3 regions of the Streptomyces sp. NPDC001068 genome follow, and region 2 is predicted to be linked to each of the others. Evidence: riboswitches for the same ligand, from Rfam matches in the RefSeq annotation. Region 2 holds a riboswitch; each other region holds the start of a gene.
What was found. A riboswitch is a leader RNA that binds a small molecule or an ion and turns the genes downstream of it on or off. The one in region 2 is predicted to bind thiamine pyrophosphate.
Positions count from the first base shown of each region.

Region 1 (10,413 bases), on a different contig from region 2:
TGCGCGGCGATCCCCATCACGGTCGGCACCACGGCGGCCACGGTGGCCATCTCCCTGCCCCTGCAGCAGGCCGACCGGTTGCTGCCCGCCGCACGGCAGTTGCAGGCGGAGGTGGGTCGGCGTCTGGGCTCTCTGGCCATCGCTATCAGTATCTGAAAACTTACTCCTTGTGATCTGCTGTGTACGTTCAGCAAGATTTGACCACCATCAAAGGGATAAAACCCGGCCAGTCGGTGTCATATGACGGGGTAGGCGATGCGCGAGTCCGTACAAGCAGAAGTCATGATGAGCTTTCTCGTCTCGGAGGAGCTCTCATTTCGCATCCCCGTGGAGTTGCGTTACGAGACCTGTGATCCGTACGCCGTGCGGCTCACCTTCCATCTGCCCGGGGACGCGCCGGTGACCTGGGCTTTCGGCCGTGAGCTGCTGATCGACGGGGTGGGCAGGCCGTGCGGGGAGGGCGATGTGCACATCGCTCCCGCCGACTCCGAGGTGCTGGGTGAGGTCCTGATCAGGCTTCAGGTCGGCGGCGACCAGGCGGTCTTCCGGTCCTCGGCGCCGCCCCTGGTGGCGTTCCTCGACCGTACGGACAAGCTGGTTCCGCTGGGCCAGGAAGGCGCGCTCGCCGACTTCGACGCCCATCTCGAAGAGGCTCTGGACCGGATCCTGGCCGAGGAGCAGAGCGCGGGCTGAAGCGTCACGGCACGGGGCGCGAGCCGCTCCTCCGGGCCGCACAAGGGCGCGCAGGAACGCTTCTGCGCGTCCCCGGGAAGCCACGGGAACGCCTCTCCCCGGAGACGCCTCTCCTGGTGCGGACCCGCCCCGCACGGGGCTGTGAGCCGCACCGGACCGCGCGCCCACACCGAAACAGTCCGCACCGCACGGAACCCTCCGCCCCGCACCGCGTCCCGCGGGCCCCCTCACCGCTTCCGGCGCCGCCCTCCTCGCCCGCCGCGCGCCGGGGCCGTCTCCACGGCCGCGGACACTTCCTTGCCCGGCCGGTCCGCCGACACCACCAGCGCGGCCAGCAGCGTGGTGACGGGCACCGAGGCGACGAGGCCGATCGAACCGACCAGCGTGCGCACGATCTCCTCGGCCACCAGCTCACTGTTGGCGACCGTGGCCACACTGCTCTGCGCGATGGAGAAGAGCAGCAGCAACGGCAGCGCGGCACCCGCGTAGGCCAGGACCAGGGTGTTGACGACGGAGGCGATGTGGTCGCGGCCGATGCGGATGCCTGCCCGGTACAGCCCGCGCCAGCCCATCGTCGGGTTGGCCTCGTGCAGCTCCCAGACGGCCGAGGTCTGCGTCACCGTCACGTCGTCCAGGACGCCGAGCGAACCGATGATGACACCGGCCAGCAGCAGACCGCTCATGTCGATGGACGGGTACAGGCCGTGGATCAGGCCGGTGTTGTCGTCGGTGTTGCCGGTGAGCGCGGCCCAGTCGATGAACTCCGAGCCGAGGACGCCGATCAGGCACAGCGAGACCAGGGTGCCCAGCACCGCCACCGAGGTCCGCGCCGACAGGCCATGGCACATGTACAGGGCGATCAGCATGATCGCGCTCGATCCGACCACCCCCACCAGCAGCGGATTCGAACCCTGGAGGATCGCGGGCAGGATGAAGAGGGTCAGCACCATGAAGCTGACGGCGAGTGCGACGAGCGCCATCACACCGCGCAGCCGGCCGACCACGACGACGGCGAGCGCGAAGATCCCGGCGAGCAGCGCCATCGGGAACTTCCGGTCCACATCGGTGACCGAGTACTGGAGGTCCTTGGGCGCCGAGGGCTCGTAGGCGACCACGACCTTCTCGCCCTGGTGCAGCTGGCGCGACTGGTCGGGCTGCACGATCTCGGTGAACGTCCGGCCCGTGTCCTTGCCGGTGTCCACCCGGACCGTGGCCTTCTTGCAGGTGCCGCTCTCCTCCTGGTTCGCCGAACTGCCCTCCGGGGTGGAGGTATCACCGGTCGAGCCGCCCCCGGAGGCGTTGACCGACTTGCAGCTGACCGCCACGACCTTGGCGACCGTCGCCCGCTGGGTCTGACGGTCGAAGCCGACGCCGGTGCGTTCGTGCGCCGGGGCGCCACCGGGCCACAGCGCCACCAGGCCGACCACGACCGCGGCGGTGAAGGGAATGAGGATCGCCGCGATGACCTTGCGCAGATGCTTGGAGACCGGCGCGGCGGGCCCGTGGCTGTGCGAGTGACCGTGCCCGCCGCCCGACCCGGAGCCGCCCTGGCCGGAACCCCGGCCGGGCGGGTGGCCATGGGCATGGCCGTCGTCGTGACGGTGCGCGTGCCCACGGTCGTACGAGTGGTCCTGGACGTGGTCGTGTCCGTCACCGGCACCGTGGCCCCCGTGGCCGGTTCCGCCGCCCGGTGCGGCGCCGTTGCCGCGCCTCGGGTCGGGGGGCGGAGAGGGGTGCTGCTGTGTCGTGGTCACCGCCCGATCATCGCAAGAACGGCAGGGGCCCTCTGTTCACCGCGCCCGAATTGACGCTAGCGTGGAGGCACCTTTGCACACGCGGGAGCTCGGAGCACCGGGCTGAGAGGGCGCTGACCTCCGTATTCGCGATGTTTCACGTGGAACGAGTGACGTTTCACAAGGAACGCCGCCAGACGGAAGCCGCTGCGTCGACCGCCGAACCTGTTACCGGGTAATGCCGGCGTAGGGAGTAGGTCTCATGACCAACAAGGACGTACGCACGCCTGCCTTCAGCCAGGACGAACAGCCCATTGCGGGCGAAACATCCACGGGGGCCGGGAAGTCCATCGGCTGGCACAAGGGGTATGTCGAGGGCTCGCGCCCCGATCTCCGGGTGCCGGTCCGTCAGGTGCACCTCACCAACGGGCAGTCGGTCACGCTCTACGACACCTCCGGCCCGTACACCGATCCCCTCGTCGAGACCGACGTGCGCCGGGGGCTGCCGCCTCTGCGGGAGAACTGGATCATCACCCGTGGGGACACCGCGGAGTACGCGGGCCGTCCCGCCCGTCCGGAGGACGACGGGATCAAGCACACCTCACCGCGTGGTGGGCTGCGCAACCTGGACGCGGTCTTCCCGGGCCGCCCCCGCCTGCCGCGTCGCGGCCGGGAGGGCGAGGCGGTGACACAACTGGCGTACGCCCGCCGGGGTGAGGTCACCCCGGAGATGGAGTACGTGGCCATCCGGGAGAACGTCTCCCCCGAGGTGGTCCGTGAGGAGATCGCGGCGGGACGGGCCGTGCTGCCGGCCAACGTCAACCACCCCGAGATCGAGCCGATGATCATCGGCAAGCGGTTCCTGGTGAAGGTCAACGCGAACATCGGCAACTCCGCGGTGACCTCCTCGATCGAGGAGGAGGTGGAGAAGATGACCTGGGCGACCCGCTGGGGCGCCGACACGGTCATGGACCTCTCCACCGGGCGGAACATCCACACCACCCGCGAGTGGGTGCTGCGCAACTCCCCCGTTCCCATCGGCACGGTGCCGCTCTACCAGGCACTGGAGAAGGTCGACGGCAGGGCCGAGGAGCTGACCTGGGAGATCTACAAGGACACGGTGATCGAACAGGCCGAGCAGGGCGTGGACTACATGACCGTCCACGCGGGTGTGCGGCTGCCGTACGTGCCGCTCACCGCCAACCGCAAGACAGGCATCGTCTCGCGTGGCGGCTCGATCATGGCGGCCTGGTGCCTCGCGCACCACAAGGAGTCGTTCCTGTACGAGAACTTCGAGGAACTCTGCGAGATCCTCGCCGCCTACGACGTCACGTACTCGCTGGGCGACGGCCTGCGCCCCGGCTCCATCGCGGACGCCAACGACGAGGCGCAGTTCGCGGAGTTGCGCACGCTCGGGGAACTCAACCGGATCGCGAAGCGTTTCCACGTACAGACGATGATCGAGGGCCCGGGCCATGTCCCGATGCACAAGATCAAGGAGAACATCGACCTTCAGCAGGAGATCTGCGATGAAGCTCCGTTCTATACGCTCGGCCCGCTGACCACGGACGTCGCGCCGGCGTACGACCACATCACCTCCGGCATCGGTGCCGCGATGATCGCCTGGTGGGGCACGGCGATGCTGTGCTACGTCACCCCCAAGGAGCACCTGGGCCTGCCCAACCGGGACGACGTCAAGACCGGCGTCATCACCTACAAGATCGCCGCCCATGCGGCCGACCTCGCCAAGGGGCACCCGGGCGCGCAGGAATGGGACGACGCGCTGTCCGACGCGCGCTTCGAGTTCAGGTGGGAGGACCAGTTCAACCTCGCCCTGGACCCCGACACGGCCCGCGAGTTCCACGACGAGACCCTTCCGGCGGAGCCGGCGAAGACCGCCCACTTCTGCTCGATGTGCGGACCGAAGTTCTGCTCGATGAAGATTAGCCAAAGCATCACAGAGCAGTTCGGCGGTAAGGCGGCTGAGGGGGCGTCACCGGAGGAGGTCGCGGAGGGGATGCTCCAGAAGTCGAAGGAGTTCGCAGCTACCGGGAACAGGGTGTATCTGCCGATCGCCGACTGACTCACACGAGTGCAAGCGCCGTCCCGGAGAAGGCCAGGCTCCGAGGGGCGGCGCTCCGTCGCGAAGCTTGATCCAGAAGCCGCCGTAGGCTGACTGCCTGACGGTGGATCGGTAGGAGCAGGTGGGCCGCGGGCATGGGCATATGGGATGTGAAGCCCGACGAGGAGCGGTTGCGGTGGGCGCTGGAACCGTTCGTGTCCGTTGGACCTTTGAGGTTCGGGATGGATCCCACCGAAGTGGCCGCTGTGCTTGACCAGGAGGCGGCGGACTTCTCGAGGAGCATTCCGTGGGGTGACACCGTGACGCGCAAGGAGAGCTTCACCGATGTGGGCCTGACGGTCTACTACGCGGATGAGAACCGCTTGGCCGGCGCAACGGCGGACGCGCGTCTCGGGCCTCAGGTCTTGGCCGACGGCACGGCGCTGGTCGGCCGTGTGCCGTCGGAGCTGGAGCAGTGGATCACTGATCGAGCCGAGGTCAGGGAGCCCTACTCCGAACTCTTCTACCTGCCTGGGGCCGATCCCGGCTCGCAGACGCTCGGTCTTGTGGTCTGCGTGCAGCGGGTCGCAGACGTTGTCCTGACCCGGCCGGTCTTCCTGGCGTCTGAATGGATCGATGACGTCTACCACCGTCTCCCGTCCTCGGAGTGGGCGACTTTTTGAAGCCGACTGTCCGGCACTCCTGGATCCCAGGACATCCGTCGTGAGCACGGTGGAGGTCGAGGGGAGGTCGAGGAGGGCATGGCGCAGGAGTCCGGGGAGTTCGCGGGCGGCGGGGACCGGGCGTCCGGCCTGCGCCCCCGGCCGGGGGCGCAGGCCGGGCTATTCCGGCTGGTGTTCCGGGCCACCGAAGTCCGGGCTGGTGTAGTCCGGGCTGGTGAAGCTCGGCCGGGCGGCGGGGGCGGTGCCGTCGTCGGTGCTGAAACCGGGCCGGTCGTAGCCCAGACGCGGCATCCGGTTCCCCGGATCCGGGGGGGCCGTACGGCGCGGTTCGACCGTGCTGGGTTCGGTGGCCAGCGCTTCCCGGAGGAAGGGCAGGATGCCGCGTTCCAGCAGGGTGTCCCGCCACGCGTCCCGGGCCTTGGCCACCTCCCCACCGGGTTCGCCGTAGGCTCCGGCCTCCAGTGAGGGGCTGTTGCGCAGGGCGGTGAGCAGCAGCCCCGCGCCGGCCATGATGATCGCGGCCGCGGTCAGCACGCCGAAGACCCAGCCGGCCGTCAGCATGGTCTGGGCGAACGCCGGGGCCGGATCCAGCATCTTCAGGACGTAGCCGACGAGCAGGAAGATCGCGGCGGCGGTGCCGGCCAGCACCGGCGCCAGGACCAGGGCGAGGGCGAAGCCGCCGGCGCCCGTGGTCTCGGCGGCCTCGCCGAGAGTGGTGGCGAGCCCCGTCGCACCGCCCGTGGCCGACTCCGCGGAGCCGGACTCCTGAACGGGGGGCGGGGTGGACCGCGCGGGGTTGCGCAGTTCCTCGCGGACCTTCACATAGTGCTGGTACTCGGTCGCCGCGGCCGCCGTTATCAGTGCGGTGGCGTTGAGCGCCATGGTGCGCAGCTGTTCGGTGTTCAGACGCCGGCCGCCACCGGCCAGTTCGGGACGGTAAGGGGCGGAGCGCAGCGCCTCATCGAGGATCCGCTCGTATTCCTGGCGGTCCTCGCTGTGCAGGTGCTGCGGAACGCTGTTCATGTGCATCCCCCGATGCTCCGTAGGGCTTGTGGCTCGCACGCCGGCGAACCGTCGGGCAGAAACGGAGGGGAGCCTGCTACGGATAAACCGATGGTAGAGCCGTCAAGGCACGCGGTGACAGGGGGTTGCCGGAAATTGGGGGTGGCCCGCGTGTGACATCGGGGTACAGAATTACGCGCCGAACGCTCAGACGTCGAGCGGAAGTTGCCTGACCAGGAGCTTTCCGGCCATGGTCACTCCGCCGTCCATGGCGATGGCCAGCCCGTCCGCGTAGACGTGCGGTCCTTCCACCACCGGACCGGCGTTCTCCTCGCCGTCCTCGGAGCCGACCTCCCCCAGCAGATAGGGAATCGGGCTGTGTCCGTGAACGATGCGGGTGCCGCCGTACGTATCGAGAAGGGAACGGACGGCGTCTGCACCCCCTTCGTCGCGGAAGGAGAACCGCTTGGTGAACTTACGGAACACGTCCCAGACCTCCTCCGCGTCGTTGCGGGTGATGGTCTCGCGGACGTTGTCGTTGACCGCCTCGATGGAGTCGCCGTAGTCGAGGTAGGCGGTGGTGTCCGAGTGGACCAGCAGGTAGCCGTCGACCTCCTCGACCGCGTCCAGGCGGGCCATCCACTGGAGGTGGTGGTCCTGGAGCCGGTCCATGTCGGTCTTCTGGCCGCCGTTGAGCAGCCAGGCCGCCTGGAAGGTGGCGGTGCCCGCGCCGGAGTTGACGGGGGTGTCGCCGAACCGTTTCGCGCCGAGCAGCAGCAGCTCGTGGTTGCCCATGAGGGCCTTGCAGTAGCCACCGGCCGCGGCCGCCTCGGCGGACAGCCGCATCACCAGGTCGATGACGCCGATGCCGTCGGGGCCCCGGTCGGTGAAGTCGCCGAGGAACCAGAGCCGGGCGGTGCCCGCGCACCACTGCCCGTCCGCGTCGATCAGACCCTGCTCGCGCAGCGCGTCGACCAGTTCGTCGAGGTAGCCGTGCACGTCCCCGACGACGTACAGCGGGCCGGGACCGGCGTCCGTCCGGGCGGCCGGTTCGGCGGCCGGCTCGACCGGCAGCCGGAGCGTGTCGCCGCTGTTGATGACGGGCAGGTCGCGCTGGGTGGGCGTGTACCCCTCGGGATAGCCGTCGGGGTACGGCTCGTCGAGCGCCGGGACGACGTCGCCGGGGTGGGTGCTCTCGGCGTACGGACCGGTCTCGTTGACGTACGCGGGCACCCGGAAGTCGCGCACCGTCGCCGTCCGTTCCGCCTCGGGTCCCTGACCGGCCCCCTGAGTCATCAGACCCCTCCACCATCGCGCCGCATCTGCACCGCTTCGGACTGCCTGGTCGCAGCGGCCCGCGGTGTCGTGGGCCCATCATAGGAATGCCCGTCGCGCCGTGTGATGACCCAGGGGTGGTGAATCGGAGCAGGACTCCACTTCAGCGCGGCTTTCGCCCCGGTTGGGCAGGGCTTCGACCATCGGCCGCGCACCTGCCGGCCGCCTTCCGCCGACGCGCGGCAGGCGCGTCGGCGGCCCCGCTGCGGGTGCCGACCCGCGGGGCGGCCGCACGCGGCTTCGCGGCGCGGGTGCCGAGGAGCCGTGCCGCGGCGCGGGCGCCGAGGTGGCGTGCCGGGGTGTGGGTGCGGAAGGGCCGCGCGGGGGTGCGGGGCGTCCGTCCGCGGGTACGGGCCGTTCGTGCTACTCCTCCTCCGGTGCCCGTGGCGGGCTGACCGTGGTGCGCGGCGGGCGTCGCTGGGAAGAGGTACGCACGATCAGTTCGGTCGGTATCACCTGCTCGACCGGCTGGTCCGATTCGACCCCCTCGATCGCGTCGATGAGCAGCTGGACCACCGCGGTCCCGATGCGGCGCGGCTTCAGGGAGAGCGTGGTGATGGGCGGTTCGGTGCTGGCGTACACGGTCGACTCGCTGCAGCACACCAGCAGCAGGTCTTCGGGGACGCGCAGCCCGTAGCGGCGGGCGGCGGCCAGCAGGTCGGTGCCGTTGGGGTCGAAGAGGCCGTAGACGGCGTCCGGGCGGTCCGGTCGGGCCAGCAGCCGGTCGGCGGCGACGGCACCCGCGCAGGGATCGTGCGCCGGGTAGGCCTCGTACACCGGGTCCTGGCCGACCCGCTCGCACCAGCGCAGGTAGGCGGTGGTGGACAGGTGGGTGTACGTGTCCGTCGTGGTGCCCGTGAGCAGGCCGATCCGGCGGGCGCCCGCGTCGGCGAGATGGTCGAGGATGCCGAGTACGGCCGCCTCGTGGTCGTTGTCCACCCAGGCGGTGACGGGGAGCGCCCCGGCCGGCCGGCCGTCGGAGACCACCGGCAGCCCCTGCCGGACCAGCTCGCTGACCACCGGGTCCTGGTCGGAGGGGTCGATCACGACCGTGCCGTCCAACGCGACGTTGGACCAGACGTCGTGGCGTGAGGTCGCGGGCAGGATCACCAGGGCGTAGCCGCGGGCGAGCGCGGCGGAGGTGGCGGCCCGGGCCATCTCGGCGAAGTACGCGAACTCGGTGAAGGTGAAAGGTTCATCCCCGTACGTCGTCACGGTCAGGCCGATGAGTCCCGACTTGCCGGTACGGAGGGTGCGGGCGGCGGCCGAGGGGCGGTACCCCAGTCGGTCGGCGACCTCGCGGACGTGGCGTCGGGTGGCATCCGGAAGCCGGCCCTTGCCGTTCAGGGCGTCGGAGACGGTCGTGATGGAGACTCCGGCGGCGGCGGCCACGTCTCTGATGCCCGCCCGGCCCGGCCGGCTGCCTCGCCGAGTGGTTTCCGCGCGGCTCACCTGGTGCTTCCCTGCTGCTGTCATGGCGAGCCGATAGTAGGGCTCATGCGGTGGGGTAGTGCGGACGCATATGCACGCGTTGACAGGCACGTTTCTGCAAGGTCAAAGGGGGTCAACTACCTTAGAAAGAAAGTCAGTTGAATGATCCAATGGTGAGACGTGACTTGTCGGCACGCATGGGCCTGCCAAGTTCCCGATGTCTCGAAGAGGTCTCAACTCACCTTCACGGGTGATGCGCGCCAGGGCGCGAGCCACCGGCGCGTAGATATATGTAGGGCGCGCCCCCGAAAAATGCGCCTTCGTGTGGTGATGCCCGTGATGCCGGTGGGACGGATGAGGTCAGGTCCACGCCTACCGGGTCGCTCCGCTCCTGTACGCAGCGGAGCCGAATCCTCATAAGGTGAGCAGTATTGGATGCCGGCGGTGCGGACGGTCCGCCGGTGGTCGCGAGGAGGACTGCGGTGAGCGAGACGAGCCCCAAGCTGCGCGCCGAGCTGGAGGGTATCCCCACCTACAAGCCGGGCAAGCCCGCCGCGGCCGACGGACCGGTCGCCTACAAGCTCTCCTCCAACGAGAATCCGTATCCTCCGCTGCCCGGAGTGATGGAGTCGGTGACCGCTGCGGCCGCCGCCTTCAACCGCTACCCGGACATGGCGTGCACGGCGCTGATGAACGAGCTGTCGGACCGCTTCGGTGTCCCGCTCGGCCACCTGGCCACCGGCACCGGCTCGGTCGGCGTCGCCCAGCAACTGATCCAGGCGACCAGCGGTCCCGGCGACGAGGTCATGTACGCCTGGCGGTCCTTCGAGGCGTACCCGATCATCACGCAGATCAGCGGCGCCCGCTCGGTCCAGGTGCCGCTCACCGCGGGGGAGGTGCACGACCTGGACGCGATGGCGGACGCCATCACCGACCGGACGCGCCTGATCTTCGTCTGCAACCCGAACAACCCGACCGGCACGGTGGTGAAGCGGGCCGAGCTGGAGCGTTTCCTGGACCGGGTTCCGGGTGACGTGCTGGTGGTCCTCGACGAGGCCTACCGGGAGTTCATCCGCGACCCCGAGGTGCCCGACGGTGTCGAGATCTACCGCGATCGGCCGAACGTCTGCGTCCTGCGGACCTTCTCCAAGGCCTACGGGCTCGCCGGCCTGCGCGTCGGCTTCGCGATCGCCCATGAGCCGGTGGCGGCGGCGCTGCGCAAGACGGCGGTGCCGTTCGGCGTGAGCCAGCTGGCCCAGGAGGCGGCGATCGCCTCGCTGCGTGCCGAGGACGAACTGCTCGGCCGGGTCGGCTCGCTGGTCTGCGAGCGGCAGCGCGTGATGGGTTCCCTCCGTGCCCAGGGCTGGACGGTGCCCGAGACCCAGGCGAACTTCGTGTGGCTGCGGCTGGGGGAGCGTACGACGGCTTTCGCGCGGCTCTGCGAGGAGCACGGCACGGTCATCCGTCCGTTCGC
Region 1 covers NZ_JBIAYD010000008.1:280,279-290,691, forward strand. The annotation lists gene ACFY3I_RS23795 (IclR family transcriptional regulator C-terminal domain-containing protein) at 1-156, shown strand, start outside; gene ACFY3I_RS23800 (SsgA family sporulation/cell division regulator) at 256-693, shown strand; gene ACFY3I_RS23805 (YibE/F family protein) at 921-2,447, opposite strand; TPP riboswitch at 2,519-2,696, shown strand; gene thiC (phosphomethylpyrimidine synthase ThiC) at 2,689-4,509, shown strand; gene ACFY3I_RS23815 (hypothetical protein) at 4,644-5,171, shown strand; partial or broken gene ACFY3I_RS23820 (thiamine biosynthesis protein ThiC) at 5,196-5,291, shown strand; gene ACFY3I_RS23825 (hypothetical protein) at 5,331-6,200, opposite strand; gene ACFY3I_RS23830 (metallophosphoesterase) at 6,381-7,469, opposite strand; gene ACFY3I_RS23835 (LacI family DNA-binding transcriptional regulator) at 7,872-8,984, opposite strand; gene hisC (histidinol-phosphate transaminase) at 9,422-10,413, shown strand, end outside.
Region 1: another riboswitch for thiamine pyrophosphate. It lies ahead of thiC (phosphomethylpyrimidine synthase ThiC); the one in region 2 lies ahead of thiO (glycine oxidase ThiO).

Region 2 (10,413 bases):
CCCGGAGGTGCTGATCGTCGCGGGCGTGCTCTTCCTGTGCGAGGCGGTCGCCGACAAGATCCCGTACGTCGACTCGGTGTGGGACTCCGTGCACACGGTGGTCCGTCCGGTGGCGGGCGCCTGGGTCGGGGCGCTGCTCGCCGGGCAGAGCGGTTCGCTCAACGACGTGGTGGCCGGGCTGGTCGGCGGTTCGACGGCGCTGGCCAGCCACACCGTCAAGGCCGGCACCCGGATGGCGGTCAACACCTCGCCCGAGCCGTTCAGCAACATCGTGCTGAGCTTCGCCGAGGATCTCGGGGTCGCCGGGATCGTGTCGTTCGCGATGTTCCACCCGCTGGCGGCGGCGGTCGTCGCGTCGGTGCTGCTGGCGACGGGTCTGATCGTGCTGGTGTTCCTGGTCTCCCGGATCCGGCGGTTCTGGCGCCGGAGGGCCCAGCGCCGGGAGGAACGCCGGCTCGCGACCCAGGTGGGCGGACCACCGGACTGACGGGCCGCCGCGCCGGGCTGCCGGTCGCGGTCGATAAGGTCGCGGGCATGGGACGGATTGCGGTGATCGGCGCCGGGATGGGCGCCATGGCGGCGGCCGCGCGGCTGGCCGTCGCGGGCCACCGGGTGACGGTGTACGAGCGTACGCAGACGTACGGCGGCGCCGTGCGCCGGTTCGAGCGCGACGGGTTCGGCTTCGACACCGGCCCGGGGCTGCTGCCGCTGCCCGCCGTGTACCGCGACCTGTTCGTCAAGACCGGCAAGGAGCCGCTGGAGGAGTGCGTCGGGCTGGTCCAGGTCGACCCGTCGTCCCGGCACGTCTTCGCCGACGGCACCGCGGTCTCCCTGCCGAACGCGTCCCGCGCGGGTGTCGTATCGGCCCTGGACGAGGCTCTCGGCGCCGGCGCCGGACAGCGCTGGGGCGACTTCCTGGTGCGCGCCCGGGAGGCCTGGGACCGCACCCGGCGCCCCCTCCTGGAGGAGCCGCTGTGGCCGAACTGGCAGGTGCTGGCCGAGCGCGAGCCCTACCCGGCGGTGCCGCACAAGAGGTTGCTGCGCACCCGCCGGGCGAGCACGCTGGCCGAGATCGGCGCGTGGGAGCTGCGGGACCCCCGGCTGGTCCAGCTGCTGGACGGCCACGCGCTCGCGAACGGCCTCGACCCGGGGACCGCGCCGGCGAGCGCGGCCGTGCTGCCCTACCTGGAGCACGCCTTCGGGACCTGGTATGTGCGCGGCGGCATGCGGGAGTTGGCGCGTGCGGTGTACGAGCGGTGCCTGCGGCGCCGGGTCGGGTTCGTCTTCGGCGCCGAGGTCGCCCGGGTCCTGGAGGACGAAGGCAGGGCGTCCGGGCTGGAGTTGGCCGACGGGACCGTGGCGGAGGCGGACTTCGTCGTCGGCACGGGGCCGTGGCGGCTGGCCGGCATGGTCGCGGGCCGGGAACTGTACGGCGCGGGGGAGGTGCGTCCGGAGCCCGAGGACCGCTGCACGGGCCGGGTGGTGGTGTGTCTGGCGCTGCGCGGTGCGCGGGAGCCGGGTGCCGTGCACCGCACGGTGGTGCACGCGGCCGACGGCGAGGGCGATCTGGACCTGTTCCGGCACGGGGTGGTGCCGGACCTTCCGACGGTCGTCGTGGACCGGCCGGACGACCCGGCGCTGCGCCCGGACGCGGAGCACGAGGCGGTGGTGATCACGGCGACGGTGCCGTCGGCCACGGAGTACGACTGGGCCGCGCCGGGAGCCGCCGACGCCTTCGCGGACCGGATGACGGCTGCCGCCGAACGTGCCGTGCCGGGGCTGGGTGAGCGGCTGCTGTGGCGTGAGGTGCGCACCCCGCTGGACACCGAGCGGGAGACCGGCGCGGTCGGCGGTGCGGTTCCCCCGCCGGCCCTCGCCTCGGCGGAGGGTGTGCTCCACCCGTCCAACACCACCGCGCTGCCGGGCCTGTTCACCGCGGGAGGCTGGTCCCACCCGGGCGGCGGGCTGCCGCACGCGGGGATGTCGGGGGCGCTGGTGGCCGGATTGATCGTGGAGGGGCCGGAGTTCCGCGGCTCGCGGTGAGGCGCGGCCCTCCCGCCCGCCACCGCGGCTTCAGAAACGGTACTGCTCGTCGTACCCGGTGCCGGGCCTGGCCTGTTGCCCGTTCTGTCCGTCGCCCTGGTAGGGGTACTGCTGCTCCTGCGGGAGCTCACCGCCGTAGGTCTCGTCGGCCCGCTGCTGCGGGACCCAGACACCGCCCGCGGGGGTCTCGCCGTAGCCGCCGTTGCCGTACTGGTCCTGGGTGTAGCCCTGTTGCTGGTCGTACTGCTGGGTGTTGTACGACTGGTCGTACCCGGCGCCGCCGTAGGTCTGGTTGCCGATGTACGGGTCGGAGTAGTTGGCGTAGCTCTGCTGGCCGCCGGTGTCGTAGCCGTACTGCTGCTGGGCGTATCCCGAGTAGTCGTAGGCGTAGTTCTGGTCGGTGCCCTGGGCGGCGTAGCTCTGGTCCTGGCCGGCGGTCGCGTAGGCGGGGTCGCCGGCGGGGGTGTAGCCGGGCTCGTTGTATATGCCGTAGGAGCCGGTGTCGTCGGGCATCGGCTGCGGCTCGTACACCGCCGTGGACTCGGCGGCCGCGGGCTCGTTCGGGCGGGCCGAGGAGAAGACGTCGTCGCGGTCGTATTCGTCGCCATAGGCCGGGTTGGCCCCGGTGACGTAGGCGGCGCGCTGGTCGGTGTGGCCGGCGTCGGCCGCGTCCGGGTCGGGCCCCTCCTGATCCGGCTCCTCGCCGGGCTCGCCGCGGCGGCGCTTGAGCGGGCCGTCCTCGTCGTCCGCGCCGGGGCGCTTGACCGCCCAGCCGGCCTCGAAGCCGCGGCGGAACGACAGCGTGACGTAGGTCTGGCCGACCGCGAAGGCGATCGCGCCCAGACCGATGACGATCACCGACGGAATCAGGACACCGAACACGACACCGACGAAGCCGACGAAGGCGAGCAGCCGCCAGCGCAGCCGCGCCTTGTACTGCAGCAGGACCTCGCCCAGCAACCACAACGCGACGATGCCGAACGCTACGTAGAGGACCGTCCAGCCCATGTACGCCCCTCTCCCAGTTACCGCTACGCAGTGTGTCGTACTCCGGTGCGGCCGGTCTAGGCCCGCGGGGGATGGTGCAGGCCAAGGTTCTCGTGGATCTCGAGCGTCGCCGTGGAACTGTTGAGCGTGATGAAGTGCAGTCCGGGGACGCCCTCGGCCAGCAGCCGTGCGCAGAACTCCGTGGCGAACTCGATACCGATGGAGCGTACCGCCGCCGGATCCTCTTTGGCTGTGAGGATCCGCTCTTTCAGGGCGTCCGGGAAGAAAGCGTTGCTGAGTTTGGGCAGCCGTTCCAGCATCTTCACACTGGTGACGGGAAGAATTTCCGGAATCACGGGGGTTTCGCAGCCCGCCGCCGCGACCGAGTCGCGAAGGCGAAGGTAGGACTCGGGCTGGAAGAACATCTGCGTGATCGCGTAGTCGGCGCCCGCGCGGCACTTGTCGACGAAGTGGCGCACGTCGGTGTCCCAGTCGCCGGAGCGCGGGTGCATCTCCGGGAAGGCGGCCACGCCCACGCAGAAGTCGCCCGACTCCTTGATGAGCCGCACCAGTTCGGCCGCGTAGGTCAGACCCTGCGGATGCGCGACCCACTCCCCCATCGGGTCGCCCGGCGGGTCGCCGCGCACCGCGAGCATGTTGCGGATCCCGGCGTCCGCGTACTGGCCGATGATGTTGCGCAGTTCGGCCAGCGAGTGGTCGACCGCGGTGAGGTGGGCGACCGGGGTGAGCGTGGTGTCGGCGACGATCTGCTGGGTCTCCTTGACCGTGCCCGCGCGGGTGGAACCGCCGGCGCCGTAGGTCACGGAGACGAAGTCGGGGGCGACCGCCTCGACCCGCCGGAGCGCGTTCCACAGGTTCCGCTCGCCCTTGGGGGTTTTCGGCGCCGAGAACTCGAACGAGTACGTGGTCTTGCCGGAGGCGAGCATGTCACGCACGGTACGCGCGCGGTCAGTCCTGGTGGATGCGGTTCCGAGGGCCATACCCGCAGGTTAGCCAGGGGAGCACGGTCACCCAACCGGACTCGGGGGATTTGCCGCGAATTGTCGGCCGCGCGTCCGGATACTGGACAGGTTTCCGGACGGTGTGCGCCGGACGGTCACACCGACCGCAGCCGCTTCGCGAACTCGGCCGCCGCGGCGCCCGGGTCGTCGGCCGCGGTGAGCGCGCGGACCACGACCACCCGGCGGGCGCCCGCGTCCAGCACCTGGTCGAGGTTGCCGAGGTCGATGCCGCCGATGGCGAACCAGGGGCGGTCCGTGCCCAGGGCGGCGGTGTACCGGACCAGACCGAGGCCGGGAGCGGGGCGGCCCGGCTTGGTGGGGGTGGGCCAGCAGGGGCCGGTGCAGAAGTAGTCCACGCCGTCCTGGACGGCCGCCGCGGCGGCCTCGGACTCGGCATGCGTGGAGCGGCCGATCAGGACGTCCGGGCCGAGGACGGCCCGGGCGGCGGGGACCGGCAGGTCGCCCTGGCCGAGGTGGAGCACGTCGGCACCGGCCGCGTGGGCCACGTCCGCGCGGTCGTTGACCGCCAGCAGCTTGCCGTGCCGGGCGCAGGCGTCGGCGAACACCGCGAGGTGCTCCAGCTCCTCGGCGGCCTCCATGCCCTTGTCGCGCAGCTGCACGATGTCGACACCGCCCGCCAGTACCGCGTCCAGGAACGCGGCGAGATCACCCTGCTCCCGGCGGGCGTCCGTGCACAGGTACAGGCGGGCGTCGGCCAGCTGGGCGCGGGCGGTGTCGGTCATTCGGTGTCCCCCGTGGTGTCGGTACCGGCTTGCCTCAGACGGCGAGCGCCTGGGCGCGGCGCTTCACCTCCGTGCCACGATTCTCGCTGAGCGCCTGCGCGGGGGTGCCGGGCAGGGTCTCGTCGGGCGTGAAGAGCCACTCCAGCATCTCTTCGTCCGTGAAGCCGTCGTCCCGCAGGAGCGTCAGGGTCCCGGACAGGCCCTTGACGACCTTGTCCCCGTCGATGAAGGCGGCGGGGATGTGCAGCGCCCTGTTCTCGCCACGGCGTACGGCGATGAGCTGGCCGTCCTTTACCAGCTGGCGCACGCGGGTCACCTCGACGTCCATCATCTCTGCGATGTCGGGGACGGTGAGCCAGGCGGGGACGAGAGCATCGGTCTTTGCGTCAATCTCGGTCACGGTACAAGGGTAGGCGCTTCGCCGGCCGGGCCGCGATGGGTGGCCGCCCGGGCGCGGCACCGCCGGGGCCGCTCACGCCGTTCACCTCGCCTCCTGGCCGGGCGCCGCGGTCGCGGTCTTCAACGGGCGGGCCGGGTCGGACAGGGCGTCCGCGTCCATGCGGGTGCCCGCCTCCACCAGGCGTCGGCCCTGGGCCAGATCCCGTGGGCGGCCTACCGCCAGCAGAGCGACCAGGCGGTCCGCACGGAGCCAGCACACGCTCCAGGACGGTCCGGACGGGTCGCCCCGCCAGACCATGCGGTCGGCGACCGCGTGGTGACCGGCGTACTGGACGAAACGGCCGAACTGCTCGGACCAGAAGTACGGCACCGGGTCGTAGACCGCGTCCGTCTCGCCGAGGATGCCGGCGGCCACCGTGCGCGGGCCCTGGAGGGCGTTGTCCCAGTGGTGGACCAGCAGCCGCTCGCCGTAGCGGCCGGACGGGAAGGAGGCGCAGTCGCCGACCGCGTAGACGTCGGGGACGGTGGTGCGCAGGCGTTCGTCGGCGAGCACCTCGCCGTGCGCGCCCAGCGTGATGCCGGAGCCGGCCAGCCAGGCGGTCGCGGGACGGGCGCCGATGCCGACGACGACGGCGCCCGCGGGCACCCGCGAGCCGTCGTCGAGCACCACCGCGCCGGGCTCGACGGCCGCCACGCGCGCGTGCGTGCGCAGGTCGGCGCCGCTGTCGGCGTACCAGGCGGCCATCGGGGCGGCGACCTCGGCGGGGAGCGCTCCCGCGAGCGGGCGGTCCGCGGCCTCGACCACGGTGACCGCGCAACCGGCCTCGCGGGCCGCGGTGGCGAACTCGGCGCCGATCCAGCCGGCGCCGACCACCACGATGTCGTGCTGCCGGGCGAGCACGGGCCGCAGCCGCTCGGCGTCGTCCAGGGTGCGCAGCAGATGGACGCCGGGGACGCCCTCGGTACCGGGCAGGGTGATCGGCTCGGCGCCGGTGGCGAGCACCAGGACGTCGTAGGGCACCGGTCCGCCCTCGGTGTCCAGCTCGTGGTCGGCGGGGCGCACCCCGAGGGCCTCGCGGCCGAGCGCCAGGTCGATGCCGAGCGCCTCGAAGTCGACCTCGAAGGCGGAGCCCTCGGACTTGCCGAGCAGCACCGCCTTGGAGAGCGGCGGCCGGTCGTAGGGCTGGTGCGGCTCGGCGCCGATCAGGGTGACGGTGCCGGTGTAGCCCTGTTCGCGCAGGGCCACGGCCGTCTGCACCCCGGCCATGCCCGCGCCCACGACGACCACGCGCCGCGTCTGTGACGTGCTCCGTCGCTGCGTCTGCTCGCTCACGTGATCACCATGGACAAGAACGATAGACAACTGACGAAGAGTCAGTCAGGGGGCGTGCCGGGTGACCTGTTCCACAGTGCGGGCCGAGGCCGTCTTACGGGGGCGGAGCTCCGCGGGCTAGGGTTGCGGAGAGCACACGCGGGAGCCCGGACGCACCGGGCTGAGAGGGAGGCTGGCGGCCTCCGACCGTACGAACCTGATCCGGGTCATGCCGGCGAAGGGAGGGGCTGGACGCCCATGTCCGCGCATACGTCCGACGTCCTCGTCATCGGGGGCGGAATCATCGGCCTGGTCACGGCCTGGCGGTCCGCGCAGCGCGGTCTCCGCACCGCCGTGGCCGACCCCGACCCCGGCGGCGGGGCCGCCCAGGTCGCGGCCGGGATGCTGGCCGCCGTCACCGAGCTGCACCACGGCGAGCAGACCCTGCTGGGGCTCAACCTGGCCTCCGCCCGCCGTTATCCCGGCTTCGCGGCCGAGCTCACCGAACTCACCGGCCACGACCTCGGCTACCGCCGCTGCGGCACGCTCGCGGTCGCCCTGGACGCCGACGACCGGGCGCACCTGCGCGACCTGCACGCCCTCCAGCAGCGGTCGGGGCTGGACTCCGAGTGGCTGTCCGGGCGGGAGTGCCGGCGCCTGGAGCCGATGCTGGCGCCGGGCGTGCGCGGCGGGCTGCGGGTCGACGGCGACCATCAGATCGACCCGCGCCGGCTGGCGGCCGCGCTGGTGGCCGCCTGCGAGCGCGCCGGGGTGGTGTTCCACCGCGACTGGGCCGAGCGCCTGCAGGTGGTGCGGGAGCGGGCCACCGGTGCCGTCACCCGCTCGGGCGACCTGCTGACCGCGGACCGGGTGGTGCTCGCCGGCGGCAGCCTGAGCGGTCGCCTGGCCGGGGTGCCCGTGGACGCGCTCCCTCCGGTGCGGCCGGTGAAGGGGCAGGTGCTGCGGCTGACCGTGCCCGCCGCGTACGCGCCGTTCCTGAGCCGGACCGTACGGGCCGTGGTGCGCGGCGGACATCTCTACCTGGTGCCCCGGGAGAACGGCGAGCTGGTCGTCGGGGCCACCAGCGAGGAGCTGGGCTGGGACACCACGGTCACGGCCGGGGGCGTGTACGAGCTGCTGCGCGACGCGCACGAGCTGGTGCCCGGCATCACCGAGCTGCCGCTGACCGAGACCCGGGCCGGGCTGCGCCCCGGCTCCCCCGACAACGCGCCGCTGCTCGGGCCGACCCGTCTCGACGGGCTGCTGCTGGCCACCGGGCACCACCGCAACGGGGTGCTGCTCACGCCCGTCACGGGAGACGTGATGGCGGAGCTGCTCACCGGCGGGGAGCTGCCCGAAGAGGCCCGCCCGTTCACGCCGCAGCGTTTCGGACCCGTCCCCGGCGTACTCCTGGAGCAGACCGCATGAACATCTCCGTCAACGGGGAGCGCCGGGAGATCACCCCGGGCACCGCTCTCGACACGCTCGTGAAGTCCCTGACGGCCGCGCCCTCCGGGGTGGCCGCGGCGGTCAACGAGACCGTCGTACCGCGCGGCGAGTGGCCGGGTACGGCGCTCGCCGAGGGTGACCGGGTGGAAGTCCTGACCGCCGTACAGGGAGGCTGAGCCATGGCCGACGATCCGTTCGTGCTCGGGGGTACGGCCTTCTCGTCCCGGCTGATCATGGGGACCGGGGGCACACCGAGCCTGGAGGTGCTGGAACGGGCGCTGGTGGCGTCCGGGACCGAGCTGACGACGGTCGCCATGCGGCGGGTGGATCCGGGGGTACGGGGGTCCGTGCTGTCGGTCCTGGAGCGGCTGGGGATCCGGGTGCTGCCGAACACGGCGGGGTGCTTCACCGCCGGGGAGGCGGTGCTGACGGCCCGGCTGGCCCGGGAGGCGCTCGGGACCTCGATGGTCAAGCTGGAGGTCGTCGCCGACGAGCGGACCCTGCTGCCGGATCCGATCGAGCTCCTCGACGCGGCGGAGACGCTGGTCGACGACGGGTTCACGGTGCTGCCGTACACCAACGACGATCCGGTGCTGGCCCGGCGGCTGGAGGACGTCGGGTGCGCCGCGGTGATGCCTCTGGGCTCCCCCATCGGGTCGGGGCTCGGGATCCGCAACCCGCACAACTTCCGGCTGATCGTCGAGCACGCGCGCGTGCCGGTGATCCTGGACGCGGGGGCCGGTACGGCCTCCGACGTCGCGCTGGCGATGGAGCTGGGGTGCGCGGGGGTGATGCTGGCGTCGGCGGTGACCCGGGCGCACGATCCCGAACGGATGGCGTCCGCCATGCGGGCCGGGGTGGAGGCGGGGCGGCTGGCCCGGCTGGCCGGGCGGATCCCCTTCCGTCACTTCGCGCAGGCCTCGTCCCCCACGGAGGGCGTGGCCGCCCTGGACCCCGAACGCCCCGCCTTCTGACGCCGGCCGCCGAGGCCGTCCGGGCATCACCCGATCGGCCGCGGGCCGGGACGGAAGCGGCGCCCGCGCGGATCGCGCCGGTGCCGGCCCGGCGCGACTCGGCGGGACCCGGCCGCCCGGCACCGCGCGCGGACGGGCGGCTGCGTCACAGGTCTGTTGTAGTCCGGTAGGGAAATCTGTCTCACCTGTGGGGGTTTCGGCCCGGGCTCGTACACTCGCGGGGTGGATACGACGCTTCAGGACCCCCTGGTCGGGCAGGTGCTCGACGGCCGTTATCGCGTCGACGCGCGGATCGCCGTCGGCGGGATGGCCACGGTCTACCGGGCCCTGGACGTCCGGCTGGACCGGGTGCTCGCGCTGAAAGTGATGCATCCGGCGCTCGCCGCCGACGGTTCCTTCGTCGAGAGATTCATCCGGGAGGCCAAGTCCGTCGCCCGGCTGGCCCACCCCAACGTCGTCCAGGTCTTCGACCAGGGGACCGCCGGGCCGTACGTGTACCTCGCGATGGAGTACATCGCCGGCTGCACCCTGCGCGACGTGCTGGTTCGGCGCGGCGCGCTGCAGCCGCGGGCCGCGCTGGACATCCTGGAGCCCGTGCTGGCCGCGCTGGGCGCGGCGCACCGCGCCGGTTTCGTGCACCGGGACATGAAGCCCGAGAACGTGCTGATAGGGGACGACGGGCGGGTCAAGGTCGCCGACTTCGGGCTCGTGCGGTCGGTGAACAGCGTCACCAGCACCACCGGGGCGGTCCTCGGGACGGTCGCCTACCTGGCGCCGGAGCAGATCGAGAGCGGGGTCGCCGATCCCCGCGTCGACGTGTACGCGTGCGGGGTCATGCTCTACGAGATGCTCGCCGGGCAGAAGCCGCACGACTCGGACTCGCCCGCGGTCATCCTCTACAAGCACCTCCACGAGGACGTGCCGCCGCCGTCCCTTGTCGTGCCGGGGCTCGCCCGCGAGCTGGACGAACTGGTCGCCCACGGCACCGCCCGCGATCCCGGGCTCCGCCCGTACGACGCCGTCGCGCTGCTGGCCCTGGCCCGGCAGACCCGGGCCGCCCTGCGCGACGACCAGCTGGACGCCGTGCCGCCGCAGGCGCTCGCCGAGGGGCACGACATAGCCGAGGACCGGACGAGCGTCATCCCGCGGTCGCTGACGGTGCCCCGGCCGCTGCCCGTCGACGAGCCGGACGACCGGGTCCTGACGACCAGCAGGTTCGAGGCGCCGCCGGTGCCGGAGCGACGGCACGAGGCCCGCCGCCGGTCCCGGCGCGGACCGGTGACGCTCGTCGTCGCCGTGCTGGTCCTCTTCGGCGCCGGCACCGGGATCTGGTACATCAACTCCGGGCAGTTCACCAAGGTCCCGCCGCTGCTGTCGAAGACCGAGGCACAGGCCACGACGCGCCTGCAGGAGGCCGGCCTCGACATCGGGAAGGTCGAGCACGCCTACAGCGACACGGTGAAGAGGGGCACGGTGATCAGCAC
Region 2 covers NZ_JBIAYD010000004.1:226,240-236,652, reverse strand. The annotation lists gene ACFY3I_RS13340 (DUF4126 domain-containing protein) at 1-487, shown strand, start outside; gene ACFY3I_RS13335 (phytoene desaturase family protein) at 535-2,043, shown strand; gene ACFY3I_RS13330 (hypothetical protein) at 2,074-3,051, opposite strand; gene metF (methylenetetrahydrofolate reductase [NAD(P)H]) at 3,108-4,031, opposite strand; gene thiE (thiamine phosphate synthase) at 4,148-4,795, opposite strand; gene ACFY3I_RS13315 (Rv2175c family DNA-binding protein) at 4,830-5,195, opposite strand; gene ACFY3I_RS13310 (NAD(P)/FAD-dependent oxidoreductase) at 5,277-6,527, opposite strand; TPP riboswitch at 6,656-6,767, shown strand; gene thiO (glycine oxidase ThiO) at 6,765-7,934, shown strand; gene thiS (sulfur carrier protein ThiS) at 7,931-8,131, shown strand; gene ACFY3I_RS13295 (thiazole synthase) at 8,135-8,929, shown strand; gene pknB (Stk1 family PASTA domain-containing Ser/Thr kinase) at 9,152-10,413, shown strand, end outside.

Region 3 (10,413 bases), on a different contig from region 2:
CCGGACGCCGGGACAGGGCCCTGAGCCGCGGCGACTCCGAGCACATGCCGTACCCCTTTCACCCCGCATCTGGTGGGCTGATCTCCTGGGGATACGACTACGGCGGCGACGAGCACTTCTTCCTGCCCCGCGACCCGGACCCGGACCGGTGGAAGATCGTCACGATGGTCCATGAAGAGGGCTGCGAGACCTTCGACGGCCCGTTCTCGGACTTCGCTCTCGCCTTCGTACGGCGATTGCTCGAAGTGGACCGGTACCACGGCATCGAACCGGAAGCCCTGGAGTTCCTGGAACCGCAGGACCTCGAAGAACTGGTCGCCAACGGTGAGATCGGGCCCGTTCAGCCGACCTTCGAGCCGTTCTGACACGACGCTGCGCAACTCTGTCCAGGGCCGTGAAGCGGCCGGAACGACTGTGGCTGACCGATCCACGGAGAGCTACGGATCAGAAGGTCGTCCGAAGGTCCGAATGGCAAGAGACCTGGAAAAGGTGCAGGTCAGAGCGCCTCTCTTGGCGGGGTGATCGGCTTCCCGGACTTACGTGTGCTCCAGGCCGAGGTGATCCGCTCATGAGCTGCTTCGATCGTGGAGGCTTCGCCGGCCGGGCCGTCTGCGGGTCGTCCGAGGGGGATCTGCGACGGCAGATGACGCCCGCCGGCGACAGGTGCCCAAACCGTGACCCGCAGGTCACCCAAGTGGATCTGCGACACTGGTACCACCATGCCCAAGCCCGGAGAACTCACCTTTGTCGCGCCGCGCGGAGCCCAGAAGCCGCCGCGGCATCTTGCCGACCTCACGCCTGCCGAGCGCAAGGACGCGGTGGCCGAGATCGGTGAGAAGCCGTTCCGTGCCAAGCAGCTCTCGCAGCACTACTTCGCGCGGTACGCGCACGACCCCGAGCAGTGGACGGACATCCCGGCCGGCTCCCGGGACCGGCTGCGGGACGCGCTGTTCCCGGACCTGATGACCGTCGTCCGGCATCTGTCGACCGACGAGGGGACGACGCGCAAGACGCTGTGGCGGCTGTTCGACGGCACGCTCGTGGAGTCCGTGCTGATGCGCTACCCGGACCGGGTGACCATGTGCATCAGCTCACAGGCCGGCTGCGGGATGAACTGCCCGTTCTGCGCCACCGGCCAGGCGGGCCTGGACCGGAACCTGTCCAGCGCGGAGATCGTCCACCAGATCGTGGACGGGATGCGTGCGCTCCGGGACGGGGAGGTGCCCGGCGGTCCGGCACGGCTCTCCAACATCGTCTTCATGGGCATGGGCGAGCCCCTCGCCAACTACAAGCGGGTCGTCACGGCCATCCGCGCGCTCACCGACCCGGCCCCGGACGGTCTGGGCCTGTCCCAGCGCGGGATCACCGTCTCGACGGTCGGCCTGGTGCCGGCCATCCACCGGTTCGCCGACGAGGGCCTCAAGTGCCGGCTGGCGATCTCCCTGCACGCCCCCGACGACGAGCTGCGCGACACCCTCGTCCCCGTGAACACCCGCTGGAAGGTGCGCGAGGTCCTCGACGCCGGGTTCGAGTACGTGGAGAAGAGCGGGCGGCGGCTCAGCATCGAGTACGCGCTCATCCGCGACATCAACGACCAGGCGTGGCGAGGGGACCGGCTGGGCCGGCTGCTCAAGGGCAAGCCCGTGCACGTCAACCTCATCCCGCTCAACCCGACCCCGGGCTCGAAGTGGACCGCCTCCCGGCCCGAGGACGAGAAGGCGTTCGTCGAGGCGATCGCCGCGCACGGCGTGCCCGTCACCGTCCGGGACACCCGTGGGCAGGAGATCGACGGGGCGTGCGGTCAGCTGGCGGCGACCGAGCGGTAGGATCTGGGCACATCTTCATATTCCGACAGGGGAGCGCCACAGCGCTGAGAGTGCGGCGATCGGGCCGCAGACCCTCTGAACCTCGCCCAGGTCATTCTGGGTAGGAAGTTCGGTCATCACTCAAGCTGTTGTGCCCTGCCCGGGTGGTTCCACCGGGTGGGGCCGCGTCTCTTCCTGGTCCACTCCAGGAGGAAAACACCAGTGCACACCAAGATCTTCTTGGCCGCGGCCGTCGGGCTCGGCCTCGTCACGCTGTCCGCGTGCGGGTCGTCCACGGGCGACCAGGCCGACTCGAAGACCGTCACCCTCGTCAGCCACGACTCGTGGGCCGTCTCCAAGGGCGTGCTCCAGGACTTCGAGAAGCGGTCCGGCTACAAGGTGCGCGTCCTCAAGGACGGCGACGCCGGCCAGGCCGTCAACAAGGCGATCCTCACCAAGGACAACCCCCAGGGCGACGTCTTCTTCGGCGTCGACAACACCCTGCTGTCCCGGGCCCTCGACAACGGGCTCTTCCAGCCGTACGAGGCCAAGGGGCTGGACCGGGTCGGCACCGACTACCAGCTCGACCGCGCCAAGCACCGGGTCACGCCGATCGACTACGGCGACATCTGCGTCAACTACGACAAGGCCTACTTCAGCGAGCACCGGCTGACCCCGCCCGCCTCCTTCGCCGACCTCGTCAAGCCGCAGTACAAGAACCTCCTCGTCACCGAGAACGCGGCCACCTCCTCGCCGGGCCTGGGCTTCCTGCTCGGCAGCGCCGCCCAGTACGGGGACGGCGGCTGGCAGGGGTACTGGAAGCAGCTCAAGGCCAACGGCGTGAAGGTCGTCGACGGCTGGGAGCAGGCCTACAACGAGGAGTTCTCCGGCTCGGCCGGCGGGAAGAAGGCCAAGGGCGACCGGCCGCTCGTCGTGTCGTACGCCTCCTCCCCGCCCGTCGAGGTCATCTACGGCGACCCGAAGCCGAGCACCGCGCCCACCGGCGTCGCGGCCGGCACCTGCTTCCGGCAGATCGAGTTCGCGGGGCTGCTGAGCAACGCGGGGAACACCAAGGGCGGCAAGGCGCTCATCGACTTCCTGGTCTCCAAGGAGTTCCAGGAGGACATGCCGTTGAACATGTTCGTGTACCCGGTGGTCGAGGGGGCGGCCGTGCCCGCCGAGTTCACGAAGTACGGGCCCGCCGCCCAGGACCCCGAGACCATGGCGCCCGAGAAGATCGCCGCCGACCGTGACCAGTGGGTCAAGACGTGGACCTCACTCGTACTCAAGTAGCGGGCAGGCGCCGGCGGGCGGCGGGCGGGCGCAGGGGCGCGGCGCGGGTCGGTCTGATGGCCGTACCCGTCGCGTTCTTCGCCGTCTTCTTCGCGTGGCCGGTCGCGGCGATCGTCACCCGTGGGCTGAGGGCCGACGGGGTGTGGCGGTTCGGACGGATCGCCGACGTCGTCGGCCGGTCCGACATCCGGCACGTCCTGTGGTTCACCACCTGGCAGGCGCTCGCCTCCACCGGCCTCACCCTGCTCGTCGCGCTGCCGGCCGCCTACGTCTTCGCCCGCCTGGACTTCCCGGGCAAGCAGGTGCTGCGGGCCGTGGTGACGGTGCCGTTCGTACTGCCGACGGTGGTGGTCGGTACGGCGTTCCTGGCGCTGGTCGGCCGCGGCGGACTGCTGGACGGGCTGTGGGGCGTCCGGCTGGACACCACCGTGTGGGCGATCCTGATCGCGCACGTCTTCTTCAACTACGCGGTCGTCGTACGGACCGTGGGCGGGCTGTGGGGCCAGCTGGACCCGCGGCAGGAGGAGGCCGCGCGGATGCTGGGCGTCTCGTCGTTCGGCGCCTGGCGCAGGGTCACGCTGCCCGCGCTGGCGCCCGCCGTGGCCGCCGCCGCGCTGATGGTCTTCCTGTTCACCTTCACCTCCTTCGGTGTGGTGCAGATCCTCGGCGGTCCCACCTTCTCCACCCTCGAGGTGGAGATCTACCGGCAGACCTCCGAGATCTTCGACCTGGCCACGGCCGCCGTCCTGACGATCGTGCAGTTCCTGGCCGTCGGGGCGATCCTCGCCGTGCACGCGTGGACGGTACGGCGGCGGGAGACCGCGCTGCGGCTGGTGGACCCGTCCGTGACGGCGCGCCGCCCGCGCGGCGCCGGGCAGTGGGCGCTGCTCGGCGCGGTCCTCACCACCGTCGCCGTCCTCCTCGTGCTGCCGCTGGCGGTGCTGGTGCGGCGGTCGCTGGACGGGGGGTTCGGCTACTACCGGGCGCTGGGTGACGCCGACGGGGGCACCTTCCTGGTCGCGCCCGTCCATTCGGTGGTCGCCTCGCTCGAGTACGCCGTCGTCGCCACCGCGGTCGCCGTGCTGATCGGTGGGCTCGCCGCCGCCGCGCTGGCCCGGCGGGACGCGGGGCGGCTGGTACGGGGCTTCGACGCGCTGCTGATGCTGCCGCTCGGGGTGTCCGCGGTGACGGTGGGCTTCGGCTTCCTGATCGCCCTCGACAAGCCGCCGCTGGACCTGCGCCAGTCCTGGATCCTGGTGCCGCTCGCACAGGCGCTGGTCGGGGTGCCGTTCGTCGTACGCACCATGCTGCCCGTACTGCGTGCCGTCGACGACCGGCTGCGGGAGGCGGCGGCGGTGCTGGGGGCCTCGCCGTGGCGGGTGTGGCGTGAGGTCGACCTGCCGATGGTGCGGCGGGCGCTGCTGGTCGCGGCGGGCTTCGCCTTCGCGGTGTCGCTGGGGGAGTTCGGGGCCACGGTGTTCATCGCCCGGCCGGACAACCCGACGCTTCCGGTGGCCGTGGCGCGGCTGCTGTCCCGTCCCGGTGACCTCAACTACGGCCAGGCGATGGCCCTTTCCACGATTCTGATGGTGGTGTGCGCGGTGGCCCTGCTGGTGCTGGAGCGACTGCGGACCGACCGGACGGGGGAGTTCTGATGCCGCTTCTCGAACTGGAGCAGGCCACCGTGCGGTTCGGTGGACGGCCCGTCGTCGACGCCGTGGACCTGAAGGTCGCCGAGCACGAGGTGGTGTGCGTGCTCGGACCGAGCGGCAGCGGCAAGTCGACACTGCTGCGGGTGGTGGCGGGTCTGCAACACCTGGATTCGGGGCGGGTGTCGCTCGACGGGCTGGACCAGGCGCGGGTGCCGGCGCATCGGCGCGGGGTCGGGCTGATGTTCCAGGACCATCAGTTGTTCCCGCAGCGGGACGTGGGCCGGAACGTGGCCTTCGGGCTCCGGATGAGCGGTGCGGGCAGGGACCAACAGGCGGAGCGGGTCGGTGAGTTGCTGGAGCTGGTCGGGCTGCCGGGAGCCGCCGGGCGGGCGGTGGCCGGGCTCTCGGGCGGTGAGCAGCAGCGGGTGGCGCTCGCCCGGGCGCTGGCGCCCCGGCCCCGGCTGCTGATGCTCGACGAACCGCTGGGGCAGCTGGACCGCTCGCTGCGGGAACGCCTGGTGGTCGAACTGCGGGAGCTGTTCGGCCGGTTGGGTACGACCGTGCTCGCGGTCACCCATGACCAGGGTGAGGCCTTCGCGCTGGCCGACCGGGTGGTGGTGATGCGGGACGGCCGGATCGCCCAGTCCGGCACGCCCCTTGACGTCTGGCAGCGGCCGGCCGACGAGTTCGTGGCGCGCTTCCTCGGCTTCGACAACGTGGTCCCGGCGACCGTCACCGGGACGGTCGCGGTGACGCCGTGGGGAAAGGTGCCGGTGCCCGGCGGCGCGCCTCAGGGGCCGCGCACGGTCCTGGTGCGGCCCGCCGGTGTGCGCCTGGTGGCCGTCGGCGCGGGACTGTCCTGCGCGGTGACCGCGCGCACCTTCCAGGGCACCCATGTCACCGTCCACCTCCAGCCCGAGGACGGCCCGCGCCTGGCGGCGGCCTGCGCGCTGCGGGAGGCGCCGGCGGCCGGGGACACGGTGGGCGTCGAGTTCGACGCCGCGGAGACCGTCGTACTGGGCTGAGGGGCCCCCGGAGCACGGTCGAGGCCCGTCCCCCGGGGATACGGGGACGGGCCTCGACGGTGTACGTGTACGACGGTGGGTGCGTCAGCTTCCGCTGTTCGCCCCACGACGGCGCATGCCGAACCACACGGCGCCGCCGCCGACCACGACCAGCGCGCCGGCGAGGCCCGCGATCAGGCCGGTGTTGGAGTTGGCACCGGTCTCGGCGAGGTTGGAGTCACCGACCGCCGGGGACGGGGCGTTGTCCGACGAGCCCGCGGGAGCGGTGCTGCTGCTCTCCGAGGCCGAGGGGGCCGGGGAGTCGGACTCGGCCGGGGTGGACGCGGACTCCGACGGCGACGGCGTGGCCGAGTCCGACGGGGACGGGCTGCTGCTCTCCTCGGACTTGCACGCCGTCGACGGGGTCGTCAGGTTGGGCGTGATGTCCTTGTCGATGTGGATGTTGCCACTGTCGACCTTGACGTGGACGCGGTATTCCGCGTTCGGCTTCCAGTCCTCGGAGAAGGTGACCGTGGTGCCCTCGCGGGAGCCCTTGACGGTCTGCTCGGCGCCGACCTGCTTGGCGTCGCCGCCGTTGCTCTCCAGGAACACGGAGATGGTGGCGGACGTACCGGAGGCGTCGATGTCCTTGACGTTGATGACACCGTTGGTGCCGTCGCAGGTGGCCTCGGCGGAGAAATCGTTGATGTTGCACGCGAGGGCGGAACCGGAGACGCCCAGCGTCAGCGCGGCCGACGCGGCGGCGACACCCAGGATGCGCACGGAACGACGTGCACTGCGGCGGGATATGGACACGTTTGTCCTTACTGAGTGCATAACTGCGGGGGGCTTGAAGGGGAGTTGACGCAACGTGAGGTGAGGCATCAGCAACCCCGGGAGACTCACAGGTCTATAAGTGCGCCATAAGGAGTGTCAATGCATATGCGGTCTACAGCCGTTGACTTTACCTTCTTATTAGATGCTGAGACGTTTCAGCGTCGCGGCGGCCTGCTCGATCCGGTCAACCAGGGCGATACGGGACGCCATCGGCCGGTCCTGGGCAAGCGAGGTCAGGAGCTGCCAAGCCGGCAGCCGCGCGCTCCAGTGCGCCTCGTTCACGAGCACCATCGGGGTCGGCTCGCCCCGTGACCCGTAGTAGTTGGGTGTCGCGTTGTCGAAGATCTCCTGAACTGTTCCGGCCGCGCCCGGCAGGAACACCACACCGGCGTTCGAACGGGCCAGCAGGCCGTCCTCGCGGGTGGCGTTGGCGAAGTACTTGGCGATGTGCGCGGCGAAGGCGTTCGGCGGCTCGTGGCCGTAGAACCAGGTGGGGATGCCCACCGAGGCGCCGCCGTCCGGCCAGCGTTCGCGGACCTCGAAGGCGGCCCGCGCCCAGTCGGTGACCGACGGCCGGAACGAGGGCGCCTTCGCCAGGATCCGCAGCGCCTCGTCCAGCATCCCGTTGTCGAAGGGCGCCGCGTACGCGCCGAGGTTCGCCGCCTCCATGGCACCCGGACCGCCCCCGGTCGCCACCGTCAGGCCGGCCCTCGCCAGCTCCCGGCCGAGCCGGGCGGCACCGGCGTACTCCGCCGTGCCCCGTGCCATCGCGTGCCCGCCCATCACGCCCACCACGCGGGCGCCGGTGAGGAGTTCGTCGAGGGCGTCGGAGACCGCGTCGTCGTGGATCGAGCGGAGCATCGAGGCGAATATGTCGCCGTCCGCCCGGGTCTCCTGGAACCAGGCGTAGGAACGGGCGTCCGGGGTCGCCTCGTAGCCCTCGCCGAGCGCGTCGAACAGTTCGTCCGGCGTGTAGAGGAAGGCGCGGTACGGGTCGAAGGGCAGGTCGGGGACGGGCGGGAACACCAGGGCGCCCGAGGCTCCCACCCGGGCGGCGGCGTCGGCCGTCATCGGGCAGCCGAGGAAGACCGCGCCGGCGGTGTCGGTGGTGAGCAGGGCGTCCGTACGGTCCGTCAGGTCGACGGCCTGGACGCGGTACTGGGCGAGTGTTCCGTGCGCGGCGACGACCTCGTCGAACTCGGCGAGGGACTCGATCTCGCGGTCGCGGGCGGCACGGTGGGGCTGCGGCTGGGCGGGTGTCGGATGCACCCGCCCACCCTAGGCGTCAGCCCTGCACGGCCGCCGGGTCCATCCACACGACCTCCCAGGAGTGGCCGTCGAGGTCCTCGAAGGACCGGCCGTACATGAATCCCTGGTCCTGGACGTCGTCGTTGGCCGTGCCGCCGGCCGCGACCGCCTTCTCCACCAGCTCGTCCACCTTCTCGCGGCTCTCCGCGCTCAGGCAGATCAGCACCTCGCTGGTCTTCGTCGAGTCGGCGATCTCCTTCTTCGTGAAGTCGGCGTAGCGCTGCTTGCTCAGGAGCATCGCGATGATGGTGTCGCTGATCACGACGCAGGAGCAGTCGTCGTTGCTGAACTGCGGGTTGATCGAGTAGCCGAGTTCCGTGAAGAACTTCCGCGACGCGGCGACGTCGGCGGTGGCCAGGTTCACGAAGATCATCTGCTGGTACATGGGGTTCCCTCCCTCGGGTGTCGTGCCGTTCGCGGGGATAGACCGAAGGGGGACGCGAATGTCATCGGTGCGTTCGAAAGCGCGGCGGCGACGCCCCCGCGCCCCCCCCGGGCGGCTCAGCGGGCGAGGGGCAGCGCGGCGAGCTCGGCCACCAGCAGCGTGAGGGGGGCGAAGAGGGCCAGCAGGGCGCCGGCGCGCAGGGCCGCCGCGCTGCGCAGCACGGTGGCCGGGGCGCCGAGGCGGAGCAGGGCCTCGGTGGTGTCCGAACGCGACTGGCGGGCCTCCACCGCCGCGGTCAGGACGGTGGCGAGCGAGCAGCCGGCGACCACGAGACCGCCGAGGGTGGTCAGTGGACCGAAGGCGAGGCCGTCGCCGTCGGCGTCGGCGTGGAGCATGCGGGCCGCGAAGGCCGCGGACACCACCGCGCAGAGGACACCGAGCGGGCGCCCGATGCGGGTGGCCTCCGCCATCAGGGCGCGGCCGGCCAGCAGGCGCAGGGCCCCGGGGCGGGCGAGTTGCAGGAGACGGCCGCACAGGTGCGTGAGGCCCGGCGCGGCCAGCACCAGACCGACCGCCGTGAGCGCCCATCCGGCGAGGACCCCGACGGGGCCCACGGCCAGGCCGCCGGGGAGGACGGTACGGGCGGTGGCCTCCATGGTGCTGACGTAGGACTCCGCGGCGAGGCCCGCGGCGAGCACGGCGACGCCCCAGGGCAGGCCGGCGGGCGTCCTGGCGTGTTCCACCCGCCCGGTGACGCCCGCCGGCGGCACGGCCTCGCCCACCGGCGCCTGCGCGGCGCCGTCCTGCGCTGTGCCGACCTGGGCGGTGCCGTCCTGGGCCGTGCCGTCCTGTGCGGTGCCGTTCCGATGGGTGCCGTCGTGAAGGGTGCCGTCGTCGGGGGTGCCGTTCCCGGGGGTGCCCTTGCGGTCAAGTGCGTCCGCCCCTGCCGGCCCGGTGTCGGGGGCGGCGGCGGGCGGCGGCGCGGTCCGGGGCGCGGACGGGAGCAGACGCGTGCCGAATCGGCCGTAGGCCCCGAAGGTCTCCCGCTTCGCCCTGGTGTCCGGAGCCCCGAAACGGCGCTGGACCCGCGCCCGGCCCGCCGGGTCCGGCAGGTCCCTCGGACGCAGCGTCACGGCCACCGCGGTGGACGCGACGACCGGGAGCACGGCCAGCAGGGTCAGGGCCGCCGGGACGGGCAGGGACCTGTCCACCGCCAGGAAGTCCTTCGCCGTGCCGTCGAAGGCCAGGCCGGGGAGGTCGCCGCGCAGGTGCAGGAAGGCCAGCAGGGCCAGCAGCGAGCCCAGGGTGCAGGCCAGCGCGGTGTTCAGGGCGGCGACGAACATCAGGCGGCCCGGACCCAGGCCCAGGGCGGACAGCCCCGGGCGCGGCCGGGTGCCGGGATCGGTGCGGGCCACCGCGAGCGCGAGGTACACCGTCGCGACGAGCGGGATCACGCACCACGACAGGCGCAGCAGCGCGGCCGTCGAGTGGGTCGGGTGGACCATCGCGTAGCCGAGGGCGGACAGCAGCAGGAAGCCCGTGCCGCCGGCCGCCGCGGCCACCAGCAGGCGGCGCAGGTGGACGGCCGGACGGGCGGCGCGGGTCAGGCGGAGAGCGAGCACTCGGCCCGGCCCTCCGCCTCGGGGACCGGCGGCAGGTGGACGGTGTTCACCCGGCGCCCGTCCAGGAGCGGGACCGTACGGTCGGCGAGGGCCGCCGTGTCCGCGTCGTGCGTGGCGACGACGACGGTGATGCCGTGCGAGCGCGCCGCCGTGGTGAGGGTGCGCAGCACGTGGGCGCGGTCGGCGCGGTGCAGCGGTGCCGTCGGCTCGTCCGCGAAGAGGATCGTGGGGGCGGGCGCGAGGGCGCGGGCGATGCAGACGCGCTGGCGTTCGGCCTGCTGGAGCTGTGCGGGGTGGCTGCGGGCCCGGTCGCCGACGTCGAGGCGCTCCAGCCACTCCAGGGCGGCCACCTTGGCGCGGCGGCGGCCGGTGCCGCGCAGCATCAGGGGCAGCGCGGTGTTCTCCCAGACGTTCAGCTCGGGGACCAGCGCCGGGGCCGGGTCGATCCAGCCGAACCGGTCGCGGCGCAGCCGCTCCCGGGTGAGCGGGCCCATCCGGTGCACTGCC
Region 3 covers NZ_JBIAYD010000011.1:173,250-183,662, reverse strand. The annotation lists gene ACFY3I_RS29850 (hypothetical protein) at 1-365, shown strand, start outside; gene rlmN (23S rRNA (adenine(2503)-C(2))-methyltransferase RlmN) at 720-1,826, shown strand; TPP riboswitch at 1,844-1,951, shown strand; gene ACFY3I_RS29840 (thiamine ABC transporter substrate binding subunit) at 2,028-3,098, shown strand; gene ACFY3I_RS29835 (ABC transporter permease) at 3,155-4,753, shown strand; gene ACFY3I_RS29830 (ABC transporter ATP-binding protein) at 4,753-5,775, shown strand; gene ACFY3I_RS29825 (LAETG motif-containing sortase-dependent surface protein) at 5,860-6,591, opposite strand; gene ACFY3I_RS29820 (LOG family protein) at 6,730-7,860, opposite strand; gene ACFY3I_RS29815 (VOC family protein) at 7,877-8,284, opposite strand; gene ACFY3I_RS29810 (hypothetical protein) at 8,401-9,906, opposite strand; gene ACFY3I_RS29805 (ATP-binding cassette domain-containing protein) at 9,888-10,413, opposite strand, start outside.
Region 3: another riboswitch for thiamine pyrophosphate. It lies ahead of ACFY3I_RS29840 (thiamine ABC transporter substrate binding subunit); the one in region 2 lies ahead of thiO (glycine oxidase ThiO).